4 regions of the Paenibacillus sp. S-38 genome follow, and region 1 is predicted to be linked to each of the others. Evidence: riboswitches for the same ligand, from Rfam matches in the RefSeq annotation. Region 1 holds a riboswitch; each other region holds the start of a gene.
What was found. Region 1 has a riboswitch for cyclic di-GMP ahead of ACP26L_RS00165 (PilZ domain-containing protein). Riboswitches for the same ligand answer to the same signal wherever they lie in the genome.

Region 2: linked by a shared signal. The riboswitch ahead of ACP26L_RS35165 (OmpL47-type beta-barrel domain-containing protein) and the one ahead of ACP26L_RS00165 (PilZ domain-containing protein) in region 1 are both predicted to bind cyclic di-GMP.
Region 3: linked by a shared signal. The riboswitch ahead of ACP26L_RS14505 (EAL domain-containing protein) and the one ahead of ACP26L_RS00165 (PilZ domain-containing protein) in region 1 are both predicted to bind cyclic di-GMP.
Region 4: linked by a shared signal. The riboswitch ahead of sda (sporulation histidine kinase inhibitor Sda) and the one ahead of ACP26L_RS00165 (PilZ domain-containing protein) in region 1 are both predicted to bind cyclic di-GMP.

The regions. Positions count from the first base shown of each region.
Region 1 covers NZ_CP187970.1:29,685-34,579, forward strand. The annotation lists gene ACP26L_RS00155 (DedA family protein) at 1-382, shown strand, start outside; gene tadA (tRNA adenosine(34) deaminase TadA) at 456-917, opposite strand; cyclic di-GMP riboswitch class I at 1,259-1,346, shown strand; gene ACP26L_RS00165 (PilZ domain-containing protein) at 1,460-2,170, shown strand; gene ACP26L_RS00170 (peptidoglycan recognition protein family protein) at 2,294-3,019, shown strand; gene ychF (redox-regulated ATPase YchF) at 3,201-4,301, shown strand; gene prfA (peptide chain release factor 1) at 4,452-4,895, shown strand, end outside.
Region 2 covers NZ_CP187970.1:8,030,777-8,035,671, reverse strand. The annotation lists gene ACP26L_RS35190 (methyl-accepting chemotaxis protein) at 1-94, shown strand, start outside; gene ACP26L_RS35185 (methyl-accepting chemotaxis protein) at 42-719, shown strand; gene ACP26L_RS35180 (cold-shock protein) at 844-1,044, shown strand; gene ACP26L_RS35175 (cold-shock protein) at 1,189-1,413, shown strand; gene ACP26L_RS35170 (GlsB/YeaQ/YmgE family stress response membrane protein) at 1,695-1,952, opposite strand; cyclic di-GMP riboswitch class I at 2,547-2,646, shown strand; gene ACP26L_RS35165 (OmpL47-type beta-barrel domain-containing protein) at 2,741-4,895, shown strand, end outside.
Region 3 covers NZ_CP187970.1:3,149,751-3,154,645, forward strand. The annotation lists gene scpB (SMC-Scp complex subunit ScpB) at 1-112, shown strand, start outside; gene ACP26L_RS14495 (DUF2953 domain-containing protein) at 234-911, shown strand; gene ytfJ (GerW family sporulation protein) at 1,051-1,557, shown strand; cyclic di-GMP riboswitch class I at 1,750-1,857, shown strand; gene ACP26L_RS14505 (EAL domain-containing protein) at 2,018-4,489, shown strand; gene ACP26L_RS14510 (SOS response-associated peptidase) at 4,667-4,895, shown strand, end outside.
Region 4 covers NZ_CP187970.1:5,203,377-5,208,271, reverse strand. The annotation lists gene ACP26L_RS22895 (ABC transporter ATP-binding protein) at 1-930, shown strand, start outside; gene ACP26L_RS22890 (sensor histidine kinase) at 1,079-2,218, opposite strand; gene sda (sporulation histidine kinase inhibitor Sda) at 2,267-2,404, opposite strand; cyclic di-GMP riboswitch class I at 2,537-2,625, opposite strand; gene ACP26L_RS22880 (RCC1 domain-containing protein) at 2,827-3,975, shown strand; gene ACP26L_RS22875 (hypothetical protein) at 4,135-4,293, opposite strand; gene ACP26L_RS22870 (zinc dependent phospholipase C family protein) at 4,560-4,895, shown strand, end outside.

The DNA.
Region 1 (4,895 bases):
GGGCCGGGTCATGGGGCATCCGGTTCTGGAGCGTCTTCGGCAGAAGAAGAGCATGGAGCCCTATATCGAAAGATCGTATGCTATGCTGGGGCGTTACGGATCGGGTACGCTGGTATTCAGCTATTTTCTCCCGGTGGTCCGGCATCTGGTTCCCTACCTGGTCGGCATCAACGGCATGCCCTACCGGACGTATGCACTTTACTCTTACTCTACGGGATTCTTGTGGACGCTGGGTTACTTCATGCTCGGATATTACTTCGGGGATTCGATCGACGTGATCTCCCGCACGGTCACCAAGTATGGATGGTACGTGCTTGCGCTGCTGGTGGCCGGAGGGCTGGCTATGCTCTGGCTTCGGCCTCTGCGCCAGAAGGCCAGATAGAGCACAAAGGGAAGGACAAGCGCCTTGTCCTTCCCCACGTCACCTTATGCTTGCTTCTTAACTGACAGCCCGGCTACTTCTTTGCCCGCAGCCTGCGGAAGAAATCGGTCAGCATCGAGCCGCATTCTTCTTGAAGAATCCCGCTGACAACGTCAACCCGGTGATTGAACCGTTCCTCCTGCAGCAGGTTCATTAGTGTGCCGGCACATCCCGCCTTGGGATCCTGCGTACCGTAGACCACCTGAACGATCCGCGACTGGACGATCGCCCCCGCACACATGGGACAGGGCTCGAGGGTAACATAAAGACGGCAGTTCAGCAGCCGCCAGGCATCCAGATGCTCGCTTGCCTCGCGGATGGCGATGAGCTCCGCATGGGCCAAGGGGTCCTTATCCGTCTCCCGCCGGTTATAGCCGCGCCCGATAATCTCGCCTTCCCGGACGATAACCGCCCCGATCGGCACCTCCCGTATCGCTTCGGCTTTGCGTGCTTCTTCGATCGCGGCACGCATGAAGCGTACGTGTTCTTCCTCCATAGCTGCAAACCTCTCATTTCTGCTGATGTGGACAGGGTGACGGCAGAAGTTATTCTTTGTCAACACGCTGTGGATAAAATTGTGGATAATCCGATCCGTTTCCCAGTCCATTGTAGAAAAAAGTGCATGATAGAGCAAGTTCTATCCCTATTGCCCAACTTGTCCACAGACCCTTAACAGTGTGAATAACTAATATCGTTTATACACATGTGAATAAATGGCGGCGGATAGGATCAAAAAAACACTTGAAGAATCGGGTTCTCATACCTATAATGAAGAGTAATGATAGGTATATGTGCCTAAAAACTGATGCTAAGTGACTAGGAATTTCATAAGAATCATTCGCTTCACGGCAAACCTGTCGAAAGGCAGGGACGCAAAGCTTAGGGTCTACGGTCCTGCAGGGACTATGACAGCCTGGCCGCCGAATGGACTCACGAACCCCCCGGCGGATCCCTCTTTGCGAATGGAGTCGGCCTTTTTGGCTTGGCCGATCCCCTACATCCCAGAAAACACATAACCATGCGAGAGGTGGCAACCCCATGATGAAGATGGCTGCAGCAAGATCATCTTACAGCCTTACAGACGAGACGTACCACAGCCCCAGCGGCATCCTGCTTCACAGCCGGACGGTCGTAGAGAAGGCAAGCTTCGTTTCTACCGGTATTCTGACCTATGCGGAAGGCGATATTCTGGAGATCGAAATGTCGGAGTATAAAGTGTTCGAACTCGGAGACACCGTCAAGCTGACCGTCTATTCCCCGGGCGGTATTTATATCTTTGAATCGACAGTAGTAGCTAAAGACCACGGTGCTCTGATCATTATCAACCCGCCGCAGAACCGGAATTTGTTTGCCGAGAAGCGGGAGAACCCCCGGATTACTGTGAAGGAAGACGGACGTGTGCTTTCGGTACAGATGGCGGACGGCAGCGACCGGCTGCTTGAAGACAAGATCGATCTCAGTGTGCACAATGTCAGTGTAAGCGGGATTGGGTTTACCATCCGCGAAGATCTTCGTATCGGCAGGGGAGCTGTAGTGCACCTGCATTTGGATCTCGGCGTCGAAATGGCGTGCCGCGCGGAAATCGCTCGTACCGAGAGAACCGAGAACGGAGAGTTTTATTTTGGAGCCCAGTTCATCGATCTGGCCAAGGATAAAGCAAACTCGCTTCGTGCTTATGTTCTGAAAAAGCAGGTCGAAACGCATTTTCGCACGAAGCGGGAAGAGACGGCAAAGCGGGTCTTTAAATAGGCCTAAGCCGGGCAGAGAAGACAGCCGAATCACCTATAACCAGGACAGCCAGACGTATGCGCCGCGTACCGTCCACCTCTTTGCAGCATATGCTGTATGATAGAAGAAGAGGTGGTGAGGATCGTGGCTTTTTTGATGAAGTACGAGATCATTCCACGCTACTTGACGGGACCCAGCCAGAGAAGGCCTAAGCTTCCCTTATCCGGCTGCCGCTTCATGGTGGCCCATGATACGGGAAATCCGAGCTCAACCGCGGCGGCGAACGTGGCGTATTACGAAAGGACACGCAATGATATGGCGTCCTCCGCCCATTTGTTCGTCGATGACAAGCAGATTATCGAATGCATACCCCTGCTGACAGGCACGGCGGAAAAGGCGTATCACGTGCTCTATAACGTGACGACCGATAATGCGCGGTATGGCACCGATGCCAACGATACGGCCGGTGCGGTGGAGTTGTGCTACGGCGGAAGCATCAATCTGTCGGAATCGTACAAAAGGTACGTATGGGTTTTCGCTTATGCCTGTAACCGGTATGGTCTGAATCCGCTGACGGACATCACCGGGCACTACATCCTGGACCCGGCACGGCGCAGCGACCCGCAGACGCCTCTGCGGCAGCTCGGCAAATCGTTCGCGAACTTCGTACAGGATGTGGCCGACGAGCTCAAGGCCTGCACGATCGTTACGCCCCCGAAGCCCGAGGTGCTGATCGCGCCGGAGGACGCGAACAAGCTGATCGGCTTCCTGTCGGCGATCTACTACGCCTCGCAGGATGAGGAGAGCCGGACCGAGGCGAACCGGCTGGCCAACGAGCTGCGCCGGGTCTCGGGGCAGCCGGAACAATAAGATGAAGGGCGCTCCTGACAGGCGAATGCCCGCAGCAGGCTGGACTCCGTGCGCGGCGGGGGCCGGCTTTTTTACATAAGCCCGGTTCCAAAAAGTGTAACTGCGTGACAAACTGGCTAATAATAAGCTATAATAGAATGTCAGAATCTAAGCGGAATACCGGATAGGAGTTGTCCTTGATATGGCTTTGAAAGCAGGAATCGTCGGGCTGCCGAACGTAGGGAAGTCCACGTTGTTTAATGCGATAACACAAGCTGGGGCAGAATCAGCGAACTACCCGTTTTGTACTATAGATCCGAACGTCGGCGTAGTGGAAGTGCCGGACGAGCGTCTCGAAGGCCTTGCGAAGATCGTGACGCCGAACCGCATCGTGCCGACTGCATTTGAATTCATCGATATTGCCGGTATCGTCAAGGGGGCGAGCAAGGGCGAAGGCCTTGGCAACAAGTTCCTCTCGCATATCCGCGAAGTCGACGCGATCGTGCATGTCGTCCGCTGCTTCCAGGACGAGAACATCACGCACGTCTCCGGCAAGGTTGATCCGATCAGCGACATCGAGACGATCAATCTCGAGCTCATCCTCGCCGACGTAGACTCCGTTGACCGGAAGATCGAGCGCTCCCGCAAGAACCTGAAGGGCGGCGACAAGAAGGTGGCCCAGGAAGTCGAGACGCTCGAGAAAGTCAAAGAAGCGCTCTACAACGACAAGCCGGCCCGCAGCCTCGACCTCACCGATGAAGAGAAGCTGCTGATCCGCGACCTGCACCTGCTCACGATGAAGCCGGTCCTCTATGCGGCGAACGTCAGCGAGGCGGAAGTAGCGAACAGCGACGGCAACCCGTACGTTCAGCAGGTGCGCGAATATGCGGCCGCCGAGAATGCGGAGGTCGTGCCGATCTCGGCCAAAGTAGAGTCCGAGATTGCGGAGCTCGAAGGCGAAGACAAGGCGATGTTCCTCGAGGAGCTCGGCCTGCAGGAATCCGGCCTCGGCCGTCTGATCAAAGCGGCCTATAAGCTGCTCGGTCTGTATACGTACTTCACGGCCGGCGTACAGGAAGTGCGCGCCTGGACGATCCGCAAGGGGATGAAGGCTCCTCAAGCGGCAGGCGTGATCCATACGGACTTCGAACGCGGATTTATCCGTGCGGAAGTGGTCGGCTACGAAGATTTGACGAATTCCGGCTCCATGAATGCGGCGAAGGAAAAAGGGCTGCTGCGCCTCGAAGGCAAAGAGTACGTGGTGCAGGACGGCGACGTCATGCATTTCCGTTTCAACGTATAGCGGGGCCCGCGGCAGCCGGACTTCATGAGAGTGGAGCCGCCTTAGCCTTCAAGGACATCAAGGCGGCGGAGCAGACAGCAGGAAACAGTCAGTAGGATGCCATGGGCACGGATACGAAGAAACGGAAATGAAGGGAAAGGGTGAATGACGATGCTGGACCGGCTACAAGCGCTGGCGGACCGTTATGAGAAATTGAGCGAGCTGCTCTGCGACCCCGATGTCGCGGGCGACTCCAAGAAGCTGCGGGAGTTCTCGAAGGAACAGTCCGACCTGCAGGAAACGTATGATGCTTACATGGAATACAAGAGCGTGTCGGAGCAGTACGAAGCCGCTCGGGCCATGCAGGCGGAGAAGCTTGACGATGAAATGAAAGAGCTCGTCAAGATGGAGCTCGAAGAGCTGACGGAGCGCAAGACCGAGCTCGAAGAGCGCATCAAGGTGCTCATGATGCCGAAGGATCCGAACGACGACAAGAACGTCATCGTCGAGATCCGCGGCGCGGCCGGCGGAGACGAGGCGGCGCTGTTCGCGGCTGACCTGTACCGCATGTATACCAAATATGCGGATACGCAGGGCTGGAAAATCGATGTCATG
Region 2 (4,895 bases), 180 kb from region 1:
TGGCGGACAGTCCGAGCGGATTCAGCGGCATTGTCGGCCTGATGACGGACATGGCGGGCCAGACCAACCTGCTTGCACCCAACGCTTCCATTGAGGCTGCGAGAGCCGGCGAGCATGGGAAGGGCTTCGCCGTTGTGGCCAGTGAGGTACGCAAGCTGGCGGATCAGTCGATCGGTGCGGCACAGGAGGTGCACCTGCTTGTCACGGGGATCCAGGAGCAGACCCAGGCGGCGGTTCAGTCCACCCGCCGGACCGCCGCTCAGGTGCAGGAGGGCATGGGCAGCATGCAGGAAGCGGGCACCTCGTTCAGGGAGATCGAGAGCTCCGTTTCCGCCCTGGCGGAGCGGATCGCTGCGGTAACGGCAGGGGGCCGCGGGATGACGGCCGGCACACAGCGGATGACGGAGACGATCCGGGGGATCCTCCGGATTGCCGAGGAGGCCTCGTCGGGCACTCAGCAGGTTTCCGCGGCTACGGAGGAACAGCTTGCGACCATGGAGGGGAGATGTCCGCTTCTTCGCAGCACTTGGCACATATGGCCCGGGAGCTTCAGATGCTGGTCGGCCGGTTCAAAGCGTGATGGGGTGCAGGAAAAGGAGCCGCTGGAAGGCATCCGGCGGTCTCCTCTCTATTGTATAACTTATTTTCTTTTTTCTGGGCAATCGTCTTGCAATCCCTTTGGCGCTGTGGTAAGATGTAAACATATCATATATTTGTAACCTGAATTCACATATTGTAAAGGGTTATCATTTGTAAGATGGAACCTTTTGTAATGTGTGAATTTTTTATTTCAACCGAAGTAAAAAGAACATGTTACAAATCAAATTTTGGAGGTTTTCTCACATGCAAACAGGTACAGTGAAATGGTTCAACGCAGAAAAAGGTTTCGGCTTCATCGAAGTTGAAGGCGGCAGCGACGTATTCGTACACTTCTCCGCAATCCAAGGCGAAGGCTTCAAAACCCTCGACGAAGGTCAGCGCGTTGAGTTCAACGTAGTTCAAGGCAACCGTGGTCCACAAGCTGAGAACGTTGTAAAGCTGTAATACCCACAATGCAAAAGAAAAACTGCCCTTAACCGGTGTTAGGGGCAGTTTTTTATGGTCAAATGAAAGGGGTGCCTGCCTGTTCTTTACGGAAGAACGGGCCGGGGCACCCCTTTCCCAAGGGAAGTCATAAGGAGGAGAATCATGTATTTTCGAAGAAAACCTGCTCCCGCAGCGCCGCTGGAGAACACGGCGGTTTGGTCCTGCGAGCAGGAAGGCTGCCGAAGCTGGATGCGGGATCACTATGCGATGGAGCATGTACCGGCTTGCCCGCTGTGCAATGTCCCCATGGTTCGAAGCATGAAGATGGTTCCGCAGCTTGTCGTCCCCCAGCGTGAAACGAAGAAGAAAAGCGCTACGATGTCCTGATGTACCCGTCTGCTCCTACAGTATAACCCTATATGGCGGTACGGCTCTTCACCGGTTGGTGAGGGAGCCGTACCGCTTTTTTGCGTGAAACGGACGGACAAGGAGGCGGTACGCGGCGAGAGGAGGAAGCGGGCGTCTTTCGCCCTAAGTCCGATGCACCTTGGTAGATACCGAACAGCAAAGAGCGCCGAAGTATCCGTCTTCGGCGCTCTTTGCTGTGATATGGGTTGGGAGTGAAAGCGGAAGCTTCCACGTAGGAATCAGCGGCAGGTTCTTATTCGTTAAACCCTATTGCGTCCGATGGAGCGCAGGATCAGGCTTACGATAAAGACCAGCGCGATCGAACCGATCAACGCAGGGACGATATAGAAGCCGCCGACTTCCGGACCCCAGTCACCCAGGAGAAGACCACCGAGCCATGCACCTACAAAACCTGCGATGATGTTACCGATAATGCCGCCGGGGAGATCCTTCCCCATAATCATGCCAGCCAGCCAACCGATGATACCGCCGATAATCAAGGACCATAAGAAACCCATTTGAACTACCTCCTTTTTATTTTGTTTGAATCGTTGGATGCTTACTATTAACCTATCAACTCGCGGTAGAATCACGCCGATAAAAGAAGCAGCCCCGGTCGATACGAGGGCTTGTAGAAACGATAACTCCATAAGGAGTCGGAAAAGGAGGCATCAGTCGTTACACATTCCATCTGACATTTACTAGCGCAAAGGCATCCGTATGGGATTCGGCACCGTCTCGATTTACCTAGTACGACACATCGGCGTCATACGGCAGGCTTTCTGAAGTGCCGCGGGAAGATCGCCGGCTTTATTCGTTGACGGCCGCAGTCGCAGCAGAATCTTTTGATGGGGCGGCGGTTTTGCTCCTGCGCCTGCAGCACCCACGGATCTTCAGCTTGCGTACAGCCCGTAGGATCATGACGACGGCTCCTGCTGCGGAGGAACTACGAAGGGGAGCATCAGCAGCTTCCCTTGGAAAAGTCGAATGTCTTTTTCGATTAAATTCGACAAAAACCTATTTTTACAAGGTATTTATACCTACTTAAATCGTACTTATCTATAGACAGTTTGCCCTAAATCGAATATGATAGAAACGTACTCATCATATTCTAGTGAAAAGGGCAAAACGCAGGAAACTGCGTGACGCAAAGCCACAGGGCCTGAACCGGTAAGAGATATTTCTCTTAAAGGAAGGCAGCCGGTTGCCACAAGGAATCATAGCTTTATGCCTATGAACCTTGTCCGGGGTTCTTTTTTTATTGGACCAATGCCCCTCACACACCAAGAAAGGTAGGACTACATTCATGGGCAAACCGTATCGCTCGCAATTTTCTTTCTTTGTTTCCCTGCTGCTTCTTCTTCAGCTGGTTCTTCCCGGAGTAAGCGCTTTTGCTGCGGAAATCAACTCGTCTATCCTGCCGCCGAGCAATCTGGCATCGCAGTTTGTGACACCTGATGATGTAAAGCTCTCGTGGAGTTCGGTCTACGGGGCGACAGGCTATCAGATTTATGAGATTGGAGAGGGTCAGTTGAAGCCCCTCGCCAAGTCGACAACAACTTCCTACACGGCAAGCAACCTGGCTGAAGGCTCGTATACTTATGTCGTATCGACGCTGAGCGCTGAAGGCGAGTCGGGCCCAAGTGCACCGATCAACGTGGAAGTGGTTTATCCTGAGATGGCTGCACCGGCAACACTGACGTACACCATCCAGAACGGCAATGATATTGTACTGAGCTGGGGCTCATCTGCGAATGCCCAGACTTATAACGTTTACAGCATGGCAGCCGATGGCAGTGCCTCGCTGCTGACAAGCACGGCTAACCGGACGTTCTCTATTGCGAACAATCAAGCCGGCACATACACTTACGCCGTATCCGCTGTGAACTCGCTGTATGGCGAATCCCAGCGCGGCACTCCGCTGCAGGTTACGGTGGTTACTCCAGTCATGGCGGCACCGACCGGTCCATCCTACACGCTGTCGAACGGCAGCGATGTGACCCTTCGGTGGAATGCAGTGACTTATGCGGGTTCTTATAAAGTGTACCAGATTATCGATGGACAGCCTGTACTGCAGAAGACGGTCACGACGACAAGTGCCGCTTTTACCGCACTGCCGGCGGGAGACTATACTTACGAAATTCGTTCTTACAGCGACCGCTTCGGTGAGTCCGCTGAAGCTGCGAAGCTAGCCTTTACGGTAAGCAGCATTACCCTGCTTCCTCCAACCAATGCTGCAGCCCGGATCCAGAACGTGAACGACATCACCCTGTCCTGGACGGCTGCCGCTAATGCAACGGGTTACAAGGTATACCAAATCGTGGACGGACAGCCGGTGCTTAAAGGTACGGTTACCGGTACGGCAGTAACCTATACGAATCAACCGGCCGGCGATTACACCTATGAAATTCGCTCGACCAGCACACGTTACGGGGATTCCGCCGATGCGGCATCCGTCTCGATCACCGTGGGTTCGGTGACGATGAGCGCGCCTGGCGGACTGACAGCTAAGCTTCAGAATGTGAATGACATCGTGCTGGCTTGGACCTCTGCGGCCAACGCGACGGGCTACAAGGTATACCAGATCGTGGACGGCCAGCCGGTGCTGAAGAGCACGGTTAGCGCGCTGACGGTTACCTTTACTAACCAGCCGAGCGGCACTTATACGTACAAGGTGTACTCCACCTCTACTAAATTCGGTGATTCCGCCGAGGGCAGTGAGGCAGCAGTAACCGTTGAGGTACCAGTGATTCAGCCTCCGGCGAACTTGATCCAAACAGCCAAGAGCGCCACCGACTTCGTCCTTTCCTGGGATGCGGCGGCTAACGCCAACTCTTACAAAGTGTATCAGATCGTAAACGGCCAGCGGACGCTGAAGAATACGGTATCCGCAACGAACGTCACCTTCTACAATCAGTCGCCGGGCGAGTATACCTTCGAGGTTGCAAGCTATTCGAACCGCTTCGGCGAATCGGCACAGGCCACGCGGTTGACGTTCACCTTGAACGGCGAAACGATGGCTGCTCCAACAGGCCTGACACAAACCATTACGAGCGGCAATGATCTGACGCTGAAGTGGACTGCGGCTCCTTATGCCAACAGCTATAAGGTATACCAAATCATCGATGGTCAAAAAGTATTGAAGAGCACCGTTACCGGAACCACCGTGTATTACTCGAATCTGCCGGCCGGTGAATACAGCTATGCTGTTCACTCCGTATCGAATACACTGGGCGAATCCCCAAGCGGCGCGGAAATCACCGTTCCGATTGTCTTCCCGGTCATGGCAGCACCCGCCAATCTGGCGGTTAAACTTCAGAACGGCAACGATGCGGTCCTTTCCTGGACCGGCGCAACCTACGCGAACAGCTATAAAGTGTATGAGCTTGTGAACGGTGAGAAAGTCCTGAAAACGACGGTTACTTCTCTTACCACTACGTTTTCGAAATTAGCAAATGGTG
Region 3 (4,895 bases), 3.1 Mb from region 1:
GCTCTTCGAAGATGATGAGAATCTTGAGGAAGAGACGCGTCTTCTCTTTGAGAAGCTTGAGGGTCAGCAGATTACATTCGATGAACTGACGCTTGGCCAGGGATCGGGCTAGGCGCATGGCTTTGACAGATTAGGGTCACACTAACTCCTGTGGAAAAGAAGCGGACCGCTTCTGGAACCGGGAGTTTTTTGCCGTATTCGTACCAACTGCGGCAGAGGAGGAAACCATTCCAATGATATGGGTTTGGGCTGCCGCCGGCCTGGCGGCCATTGTACTCGCGGCTTTGGTGCTGAGTCAGGTGAACCTGCGGATCCTGTTCAGCCATATAGGTAAAGATGATGAGATTACCATTCATGCCAAGGCGCTGTTCGGCCTGGTGAATCTCAAATTCGTCATTCCGATCGTCCGCTTTCAGAGCCTGAAGAAAGGCTTCGAGATTCAAGCCAAGCAGGTCAATGCCAATGCGGGCAGCCTTCTTGGCGAAGCGATGGGAAACATCGGTCCCGAGATGATGAGAAGGGCGTACGAGAACATCAGAATCCTGCTTCAGAACTGCTTTCAATTCAATGACTGGCTGCGTCAGATGCTCGCCCGTGTCAGGTGCACCCAGATGGATTGGAGAACCACAGTCGGCATTGGCGATGCCGCCGAAACCGCGTTTCTGGCAGGAGCGTTCTGGGGGATCAAAACCTCTATCCTTGGGCTGCTGTTCCGCTACATTCCCCTTGACGGTCAGCCGCGGCTGGCGGTTATACCCGCCTTCAATCAAACCTTGATTGCGGTGGAAGGGACATGCACCTTTCGGGTGCGGATGGTTTATGTCATGCTGGCGGGCTTTCAGCTTCTCCTGCGGATCCTGAAAGTCAAGGGTGGGCTCAAGGCTTGGCGGAACGTGCTTCTGCCGTCATAACTGCAGGTGTACCCATGAGTCAACCGGTGATGGCAGCGAAGTCCAAAGCCCGTATTAAGCCGAATACGTGCGCTGCATCAAGGGAAGCCTAACGAATGGCTAGTCAGTCTACACTACTTCTGATCAGGAGGGAACAGCGATGACAGAACATCCGATTCAAGGTCTTATGAAAACGGCCATGGAAAACATCAAAGAAATGGTCGACGTGAATACGATTGTCGGTGATCCCGTTGAGACGCCGGACGGCAGCGTGATTATGCCGATCAGTAAGGTAGGCTTCGGGTTTGCAGCCGGAGGCAGCGAATTCGTTACAACCGAGGATCCGGCCGTACCGAGTCTCTCCCGTCATGAATCCCACAATGCCCAGGTGGCGCTTCCCTTCGGGGGCGGCAGCGGCGGCGGTGTCTCCATTACGCCGATTGCTTTTCTCGTAGTGGGCAAACAGGGCGTGAAGATTGTTCCGCTCGATAACCAGACGCATCTGCTGGAGCGGCTGATCGATTCGGCTCCGCAAGTCGTAGACCGCATTCAGTCCATGATGAAGAGCGGCGGAAACAAATCGCAGGGCTCCGAGCAGGGCGCTTCTTCCCAGGCCGGATCGACGACCGTCACCAATAATATCGAGAATCAGAACTTTATCGTGTAGCCCAATTTTATGATGGAACAGGTACTCGGCAGCTGCTCTCCTTAGGAGGGCAGCTTTCTTTTTTAATTTGTCATAAAACTTTCCATATGATTCGAAAGATCTATAAAATTCTTCAAAAACTAGGATAAAAGCGATAGACTAATCCGCTTTTGTCATGCTACTATAGGTTATAAAGAACTACTCACTTACATATCACGATAAAGGCAAACCCATTGAAAGGTGGGGACGCAAAGCCACAGATCTAAAGCCCGTCAGGATTCCAAATCTGGAACACCGGGCAATGACCGCTGGGTTACCGAAAGTAAAACCGTTCTTTCCGGTGCTTTCCGGTGATAGGTTCAAGATCGACGGCTGCTCTTACCGAAGGGTGGCTTTTTTGATTTGGTTCGGATCCACGCAAGGACTCTCTTCCATTGATCTTTATCTGCCGCCTCATCCTACCCCGTTTGGAGGGCTCATCATGTCTGGAACTTACAATGTCTATCTCGTTCTCCTATCGTTTCTTATCGCCTTCATGTCCGCCTATTCGGCGTTCGATCTGGCCCGCAGGCTCGGGGGCGCTGCGGGGCGGATCCGCATTCTATCCCTCGGGGCCGCGGGGGTGATCCTCGGCACCGGCATCTGGGCCATGCATTTTGTGGCTATCCTGGCCAATGAACAGACCGCGGCTGTCGGCTATGACATCCGGTTGATGCTCCTCTCTGCCAGCTTTGCCGTTGCGGCTTCCTGGGGCGGTTTGTCCTATGCCACTCGCCCCGTTCCGGGAATCCGGAATCTCGGGGCCGGCGCCCTTCTCTTGTTCATAGGCGTGACAGGGATGCACTTCATAGGAATTGCCGCTATGGGGATGAGCGGTGCTCATGATTACGGATTACTGCTGCTGCTTGGGGCTGCCATTGGGCTGGCTGGGACGACCGGTGCTGTGTTTGTGTCGTTTCGTACCCAAGCCGCGGGAAGCGCGAGGACATCTTATCTCCGGCGTATGCTCGGAGCGGCGATGATGGGAGGAGCGATTGCCGGACTCCATTATCTCAGTATGGCAGCCATGACGTTCGGCCGTGCGGGGCACCTGCACGAGAGGCTCCGCTCCCCCAAGCTTCAGGATGATATGCTCGGGATTATTCTCGGAAACTGCATTATTTTTCTGCTCAGCATTGTTGTGATCCGGGGCTACTTTCTCGACAGACGCTACCGTGAAGGAGAGGCCGTCAAGCTGGCTGTACTGGAATCCGCGCTGGATGGCATCCTGATGGTGGATCATCAGGGGAGCATTATGGAATGCAACCCGGCCATGGGCCGGATGTTCGGATATGCACGGGAGGAGCTCAGGACGCTGGTGCTCACGGATCTTCTTGAGCTTCCCGCGGGTAGAGGCAGGCCGGAGCCGCCCGCATCGGATGCGCCGGACGGGGAACGAGGGTCAAGCTCCCTTATCTCCGTCGAACACCAAATCCGCACTCTGCTGGACAGCCGCATCGAGACGACGGGCTGGCACGCCGACGGAACTTCCTTTCCTCTCGAAATCAGCATGACGCGGGCGAAGGAGTATGGAAAGCCTGTGTTCACCGTGTTCGTCAGGGATATTACCGAACGGCAGAAGGCGGAGGAACACATCCGGCAGTTGGCGCTCCGGGATCCGCTGACGGGGTTGTTCAACCGTTCCTATCTGCAGGAAAAGCTGTCCTCCGCCATCGCAAGGGCCGAAGTCGGGCCTGGCCATCTGGGCGTCATGTTTCTGGATCTGGACGGGTTTAAGACGATTAACGATACATTCGGGCATGACTGCGGGGATATGCTGCTTCAGGAAGTGGGGGAGCGGCTGCTGCACTGTGTGCGTGAAGAAGACCTGGTTTCCCGCCAGGGAGGCGACGAGTTCATCGTTATGCTTACCGGGATCACTCCGGGGACCGCCTCACGAATCGCCGTAAGGATGATTGAGGCGCTGGCCGAACCCTTTACTTACGCCGGACGGGTGATGTCGGTGACCCCGAGCATCGGCATAGCGCTCTATCCGTCCGCCGGAGGGAGTGCGCATATGCTGGTGAAGCATGCGGATGCGGCGATGTACCACGCCAAGCAGAACGGGAAAAATAATTTTCAGTTCTACACCCCCGAGATGGCGGAATCCTTATCCGAGCAGTCGAAGCTGGAATCCCGGCTGAAAGCTGGGATTCAGCAGGAGGAGTTCCTCCTGCATTACTCGCCTGTCATGTCCCTGCAAACGGGCGGCCTTCTGGCCGTTGAGGCGCTGCTTCGGTGGGAGCGGGACGGCGAGACGCTTCCCGCACGAAAGTTCATTGGGGAGGCCGAGGCGTCGGGGCTGATCACCGGCATCGGACGGTGGGTGCTCCGGGAAGCCTGCCGGCAGCATGCGGGCTGGATGATGAAAGGGCATCCGGCCGTGCGGATATCCGTGAATATTTCGGCCCGCGAGCTGGCGGAGGAAGATTTCGTGGAAGGCGTGCGAGGGGCGCTGGAAGAGACCGGCATGGAGCCGGAATGGCTGCAGCTGGAGGTCACGGAGGAGCTCGGCCGCGGCAGGGACAGGCGGCTGTGCGACCGGTTGAACGCGCTCAAAGCCCTTGGCATCCGGCTCTCTTTGGACGACTTCGGGGCGGGAGCCGCATCGCTCCGGTTTCTGCAGCAGGTGCCTGTAGATGAATTGAAGCTGGACGGGAGGCTGATCGCCGGTTTAGGAGAGTGTCCCGCCCGGCAGGCGATGCTGGAGGCGCTGATCTCGCTGGCGCATGGCCGCCGAATGCAGGTCATAGCCGAAGGCGTAGAGAGGCATGAGCAGCTGGAGAAGCTGCGTGAGCTTGCCTGCGACGGTGCGCAGGGCTACTGGTACGGACAGCCGATGGCGGCCGAAGAGTTCGAACGGATTCTGGCGTATGAGCGGTTCAAGCAGATGGATTCCCCCCCAATTTCCTAACAACGGGCGGCAGGAAGCGGCGGTGAACAATGGGGGAAGGCGGGAAACTGAAACATTTTCATGTAAGATTAAGCTTACGGCATGCGGGAGGGGGCAAGCTTTACTTGCCCTCTTCTCCGTTTTATAGTGTAAGGGGAAGGGACTCGGAAGTACCGATATGATAAGGGGGTGCCGGCGGTGTGCGGAAGGTTTACGATTACCGTCACATGGGAAGAGCTGCTGCTCCGCTTCATGCTCGATCCACGTGCGGGTGCTTATCAGCCGAGGTATAATGTGGCGCCGGGCCAGTACATTCCGGCGATCCTCGGCGGGGGCGATGCCCCGAACCGGCTCGGTGAGCTGCGCTGGGGGCTTGTGCCCGCCTGGGCGCACGATGACAAGTCGGGGGCAAGGATGATCAATGCCC
Region 4 (4,895 bases), 3.0 Mb from region 1:
GGCAAAACGACGCTGCTGCGCCTGCTCGCCGGCTTTGAGGCCCCGAGCTCCGGTGAGATCCGGATGAACGGGGAACTCGTCGCGGGCGGAGGTTCTCTCGTGCCTCCCGAACAGAGAGGGCTCGGCATGGTGTTCCAGCATTTCGCGCTCTGGCCGCACATGACGGTGGCCGAGCATATCCGGTTTCCCCTGCGGCACCAACGGCCTCAGGATCCGGCAGCTGCGTGCGAGAATCGGGTCCGTGAGGTCATGGAGGCGCTCGGCCTCACCGACCTGGCGCACCGGAGACCGCACCAGCTCTCCGGTGGGCAGAAGCAGCGGGTGGCATTGGGCCGCGCGATTGCGGGGCGTCCCCGGCTGCTCCTGATGGACGAGCCGCTCAGCGCGCTCGATGCCCTGCTGCGGGTGGAGATGCGCCGAGAGATCCAGGAAGCGCACCGGCTGAGCGGGGCCGCGGTAGTCTACGTCACCCACGATCAGGGGGAGGCGCTCGCCATGGCGGACCGGGTGATCGTCATGAACCAGGGGCGGATCGAGCAGGAGGGAACCCCCGAGGAGGTATACCTGCGGCCGGCCACCCCGTTCACCGCCCGGTTCGTCTCCAAGGCGAACCTCATCGCGGGAAGCTGGGAAGGGAGCGGGTTCCGCCCCCATGCGGGAGGCGGAGCGGCGGTGTGGCCCTGCGCCGATATCCCGCCGGCCTTCCGGGAGCAAGGGGTGCTGCCGGCCCGGCCGGATCAGCTGATGCTCGGCCCTGCCGCGGCTGAGGGGATCCCCGCCCGGGTGACGGCGGCACAGTTCCAGGGAAGCGAATATCATTATTACGTCGATACCGGAGACGAAGTATGGGAGATTCATTCCGCGCAGCGCTGGGCCGGCGGCTCGCAGGTCACTGTGCGCTGGGGCGGCGGGGAGCGCCTGGGATGCTGAACCCGCAGGAGCTGCGTATGGGGACGCAGCACAAAGAAACCAAGGGAGCCTGGAGGGCAGTCTTCCTTGGTTTCTTTATCATCGGCCGTCGCCGGAGCAGCCAAAAAGCCGGCTTCGCAGCGGGCTTTGCTCGGGATAGCATTCCCAATCATACGGAAGCGCTGTTCACGGAAACCGCCCCGACGCCGCTTTTGCGCAGCTGGACGGTGAAGGAGGTTTCACCCGGACGGGAGTCAAAGGAGAGTACGCCGGCATGCTGCTCGACGAGCTGCTTGCAGATGGCCAGACCCAGCCCGGTCCCCGTCGTTTTGCTCGTTACGAACGGCGAGAACAGCTTGTCCCTGACATCCGGCGGGATGCCCGGGCCGTTATCCGTCACCCGGATGTACGTGTGGTCGGGGTCCTCGTAGCCCTGGATGGAGATGATCTTCGGTGCGGAGGGCTCCATGTGCTGCACCGCATCAATGCTGTTGTTGATGAGATTGATGAGCACCTGCTGCATGCCCACCTGCTGGACGCTCAGCCGGATATTCGTACCTTTCACGCCGGAGAGCAGCTCAATGCCTTCGCTGCTGAGCCGCGGTGCGACCAGGTTGACGATGCCGAGAATGAGCTCTTCCATGCCAACCTCACGGAAAGGCTCCTGCTCCTTGTTCTTGGAGAAGTTCAGGAAGTTGTTGATATGCATCTGGATCGTATTGAATTCTTCCTGGATGATCGATACATAATTCTTCACGGCACCGGCCGATTCGGCGGGAATCTTCGAGGTAAGCAGCTTCAGGAACCCGGAGATGGTCGTCAGCGGGTTGCGGATCTCATGGGCCATGCTGGCCGCCAGCTTGCCGGCCATCTGCAGCCGCTCCTTGTGCATTTGGTTCATGGCAGAATCGAGCTGCCGTTGGGAATGCTCCCAGAAGCCCGAGGAGATCACGTACTGGATCTCATCGATCCGCGCATGAATCCGCGGCATGTCGGTGACCAGTTCGTCGCCCGATACGAGCCCTTCCGTAAAGAACTCGGCAGAGACGGCCTGGAGGAGCGCACGCCACAGATGGGAGCTCTCCAGCAGATGAGTGGGCGGTGTGCTCATCGACACGTGATAACGGGTGAGCGCCGGAATCATGGGGAAGAGCGGGTGAAGCTCCAAAGGGATATGCCAGTCGTTGACCAGGTGAAAATAGGATTCGGCCGTCCGCAGCAGCTCTGCGGAATCATACCTGCCGGGATAGCGTTCTTCCACTTCGCCGACCCACTGACTGATGATGGGATTCTTTTGCGATAACAGCAATCCTTGAAGGGTAGTAGACATCCTGCCTGCATATGCTCCTTTTGTGTATCAATCCATATGGAGTTGTCTGCGGTCGATTTCATCCCGCAGCAAGCGGACGAAGCTGGGCTCCAGGTTCAGATCGAGAGCGAGGAAATAAGCCTCCAACAGATCTTCATCCGATAATTTTTCAAGGGAATGATTCAAGCTGGTAACCTCCAAAGGACAAATTCTCACGAGATCAGAAGCTTTGTTGCCAAGTGGGTGTATTGCTGTTCTGATAGTCGCTGATCACGCATGGACTGCCCCTGCAGACAGTTCAGCCGTTTGGGTTAGACTCACGGCAGCCCGGCAGCCATGGAACAAGATTGTTCGGTAGGCCCGTGGCTTTGCGTCCTCCCCTTTAGAGGAGTTTGCCTTTGTCGGAAGTTATAATTCTATTGTAGTAATTCCTTGCTGGTTTGTATAGACTCCGGAACCACTTTCGGTAGATTTCGTTTAAAAAAACTGTGGCTTTCGCTCTAAAAAACAGGTAAAAAATAGAAAAAGGTGCAACAAATGAGCGGGAGGAGGCGTTAGAAATATATGGTAAATTAAACCATATATAGAAATAAGGAGTGTGTTTTGCGGTGAAATGTTTGAAGGCTTCCCATTCCCGTACCGGTTTGCTGGGGACATCGCTGCTGCTGTCCTCCCTTTTGCTGACGGCCGCAGCCCCGAATTCAGCCCAAGCTGCAGAAGGACCGCGGCTCTTTTTGTCCTCAGCCGCCAGGCATAATGTAGTCATCGATGCGTCAGGGTCCCTGTGGTATTGGGGAAATAGGGCACAGGTCACAGGCGGAGAGACCATCGTGCTCGATAACAAGCCCGAACGGATCACGACTCTCGCCGGAGCGAAGCAGATCTCGGCTTCCGTGAAGCGGAATCTGATCCTGAAAGAGGACGGGACCGTGTGGACCTGGTCGTGCGATTGGGTGATCGACCCGAATACGAGAGAGGGAGGGTCGAAGTTTTCCGCTCCCCAGCAGATGGCTGGGTTATCCCATATCGTGAAAGTATCTGCCGGCATGTCAATGTATGCCGCGCTGGATAAGGACGGGCGGGTATGGATGTGGATCGATCCGCCCTATGGGCAAGGAGAAGCGAGCCTCGTTCCGGATGTGTCGGATGCAGTCGATATCTCGGCAGGCGGTGACCGTCTTGTCATTGTGAAGAAGGATGGGACCGTGTGGCAGTGGATGCAGTTCAAAGGCATGAACCTGAACCCTGACAAGAAATTTACTAAGGTGGAAGGACTGGAAGGGGTCGTAAAGCTGTCACAAGGCGAAGAGGCGGCCCATCATATGGCGATAGACAAGAATGGAGACGTATGGGGCTGGGGGAATAATTTGGTCAATCAGGTTGGACCTCAGACCGAACCTGTACCCGACCGGGACAAACCGGTGATCGGGAAGCCGGTCAAAATCCAAGGACTTAGTCACGTGACCGAAGTGACCACTACTTCTTTGTCCACCCTCGCCTTGAGCGAGGACGGCTCGGTATATTACTGGGGATTGAACCCGGCCTGGGCGTGGGGATCGAAAGAGAAGATGAAGTGGGATACTCCCCAACCATGGGCAGGCCTTCGAGACATTATCGCAGTAGAAGCGGGGGAGAGCCATTATCTTGCGCTTCAAAAGGATGGGACACTTTGGGCATGGGGTGAGAATCAGCTCGGCCAGCTCGGTGACGCTACGTTCCGTAAATCTATGACACCGGTGCAGGTCAAGCTGCCGTAAGCGCTGGAAACGGTAGTATGCGGCGGGAAGGCCGTGCTCCCTGTTCCAGCAAAGCATAAGCCCCTTGACCCGTCAAGGCCGGTCACACCGGTATGGCTGGTCAAGGGGCTTTTTGAAAAGTTAAGAACGATTTAGCTCGTCTTAGTTTTCCGCTTTCTGCTAAGCAATCAGGGACTCGTCCGCGAGCAAATAGTAGAACTCGCCGTCCGCTGCGTGGACTACGATGCGGCCTGCCGCGTCGGTGTCCATATCGAGCACCTCGGCAGGTGTGAGGATGCGCAGCTCGCGGGTGATGCTATGTAGGACATGATAGGTCATAAGGGCATTCTCCGTTGATCAAAGTGGACCGGACAACTGATGGCTGGCTCCGGTATGGTTCTATCATACCGGGAGCCGAGGGGGGCCTGCCAGAAGCACATCCTGGAAGCGGAACCAGCCGCTTGCCGCGTACTGGCACTGATGCACAGCTGTCAGGCATTCATCAGCTTCCGGCGATTGATGGCGGCGCACCGGTTGGGAGACAATGGAAGCCGGCAGGGAGAGAGGCTCCCTGCACTTCATCACTACGGTAGAGGAGGGCTTCCATGCCGTCACGCATCATGCATTTGATCATTGCCGACGCACTGGCCAAAGAAATCGGAGCCGAGGCTCCGGGTTCTCTGCTGCTGGGCGCACTGGCGCCCGATGCGGCGAAGGCGGATGCGGCCGTGTCCGAAACGCTGCATTTTGCCTCCAGGTCGTATATCGCTTACGGTGAATTCCTGCACCGCTATGCCGGGGGGATGCCGGACCCGTTCCTGATCGGCTACCTGTCGCATCTGGTCGGAGACGATATCTGGTCGATCTTCGTGCACGCCGGAGGAATCCGGGCGAGAGTCGCGGCGGATCCGCGGCTGGCCAAGGTGTATTACCGCGATTTT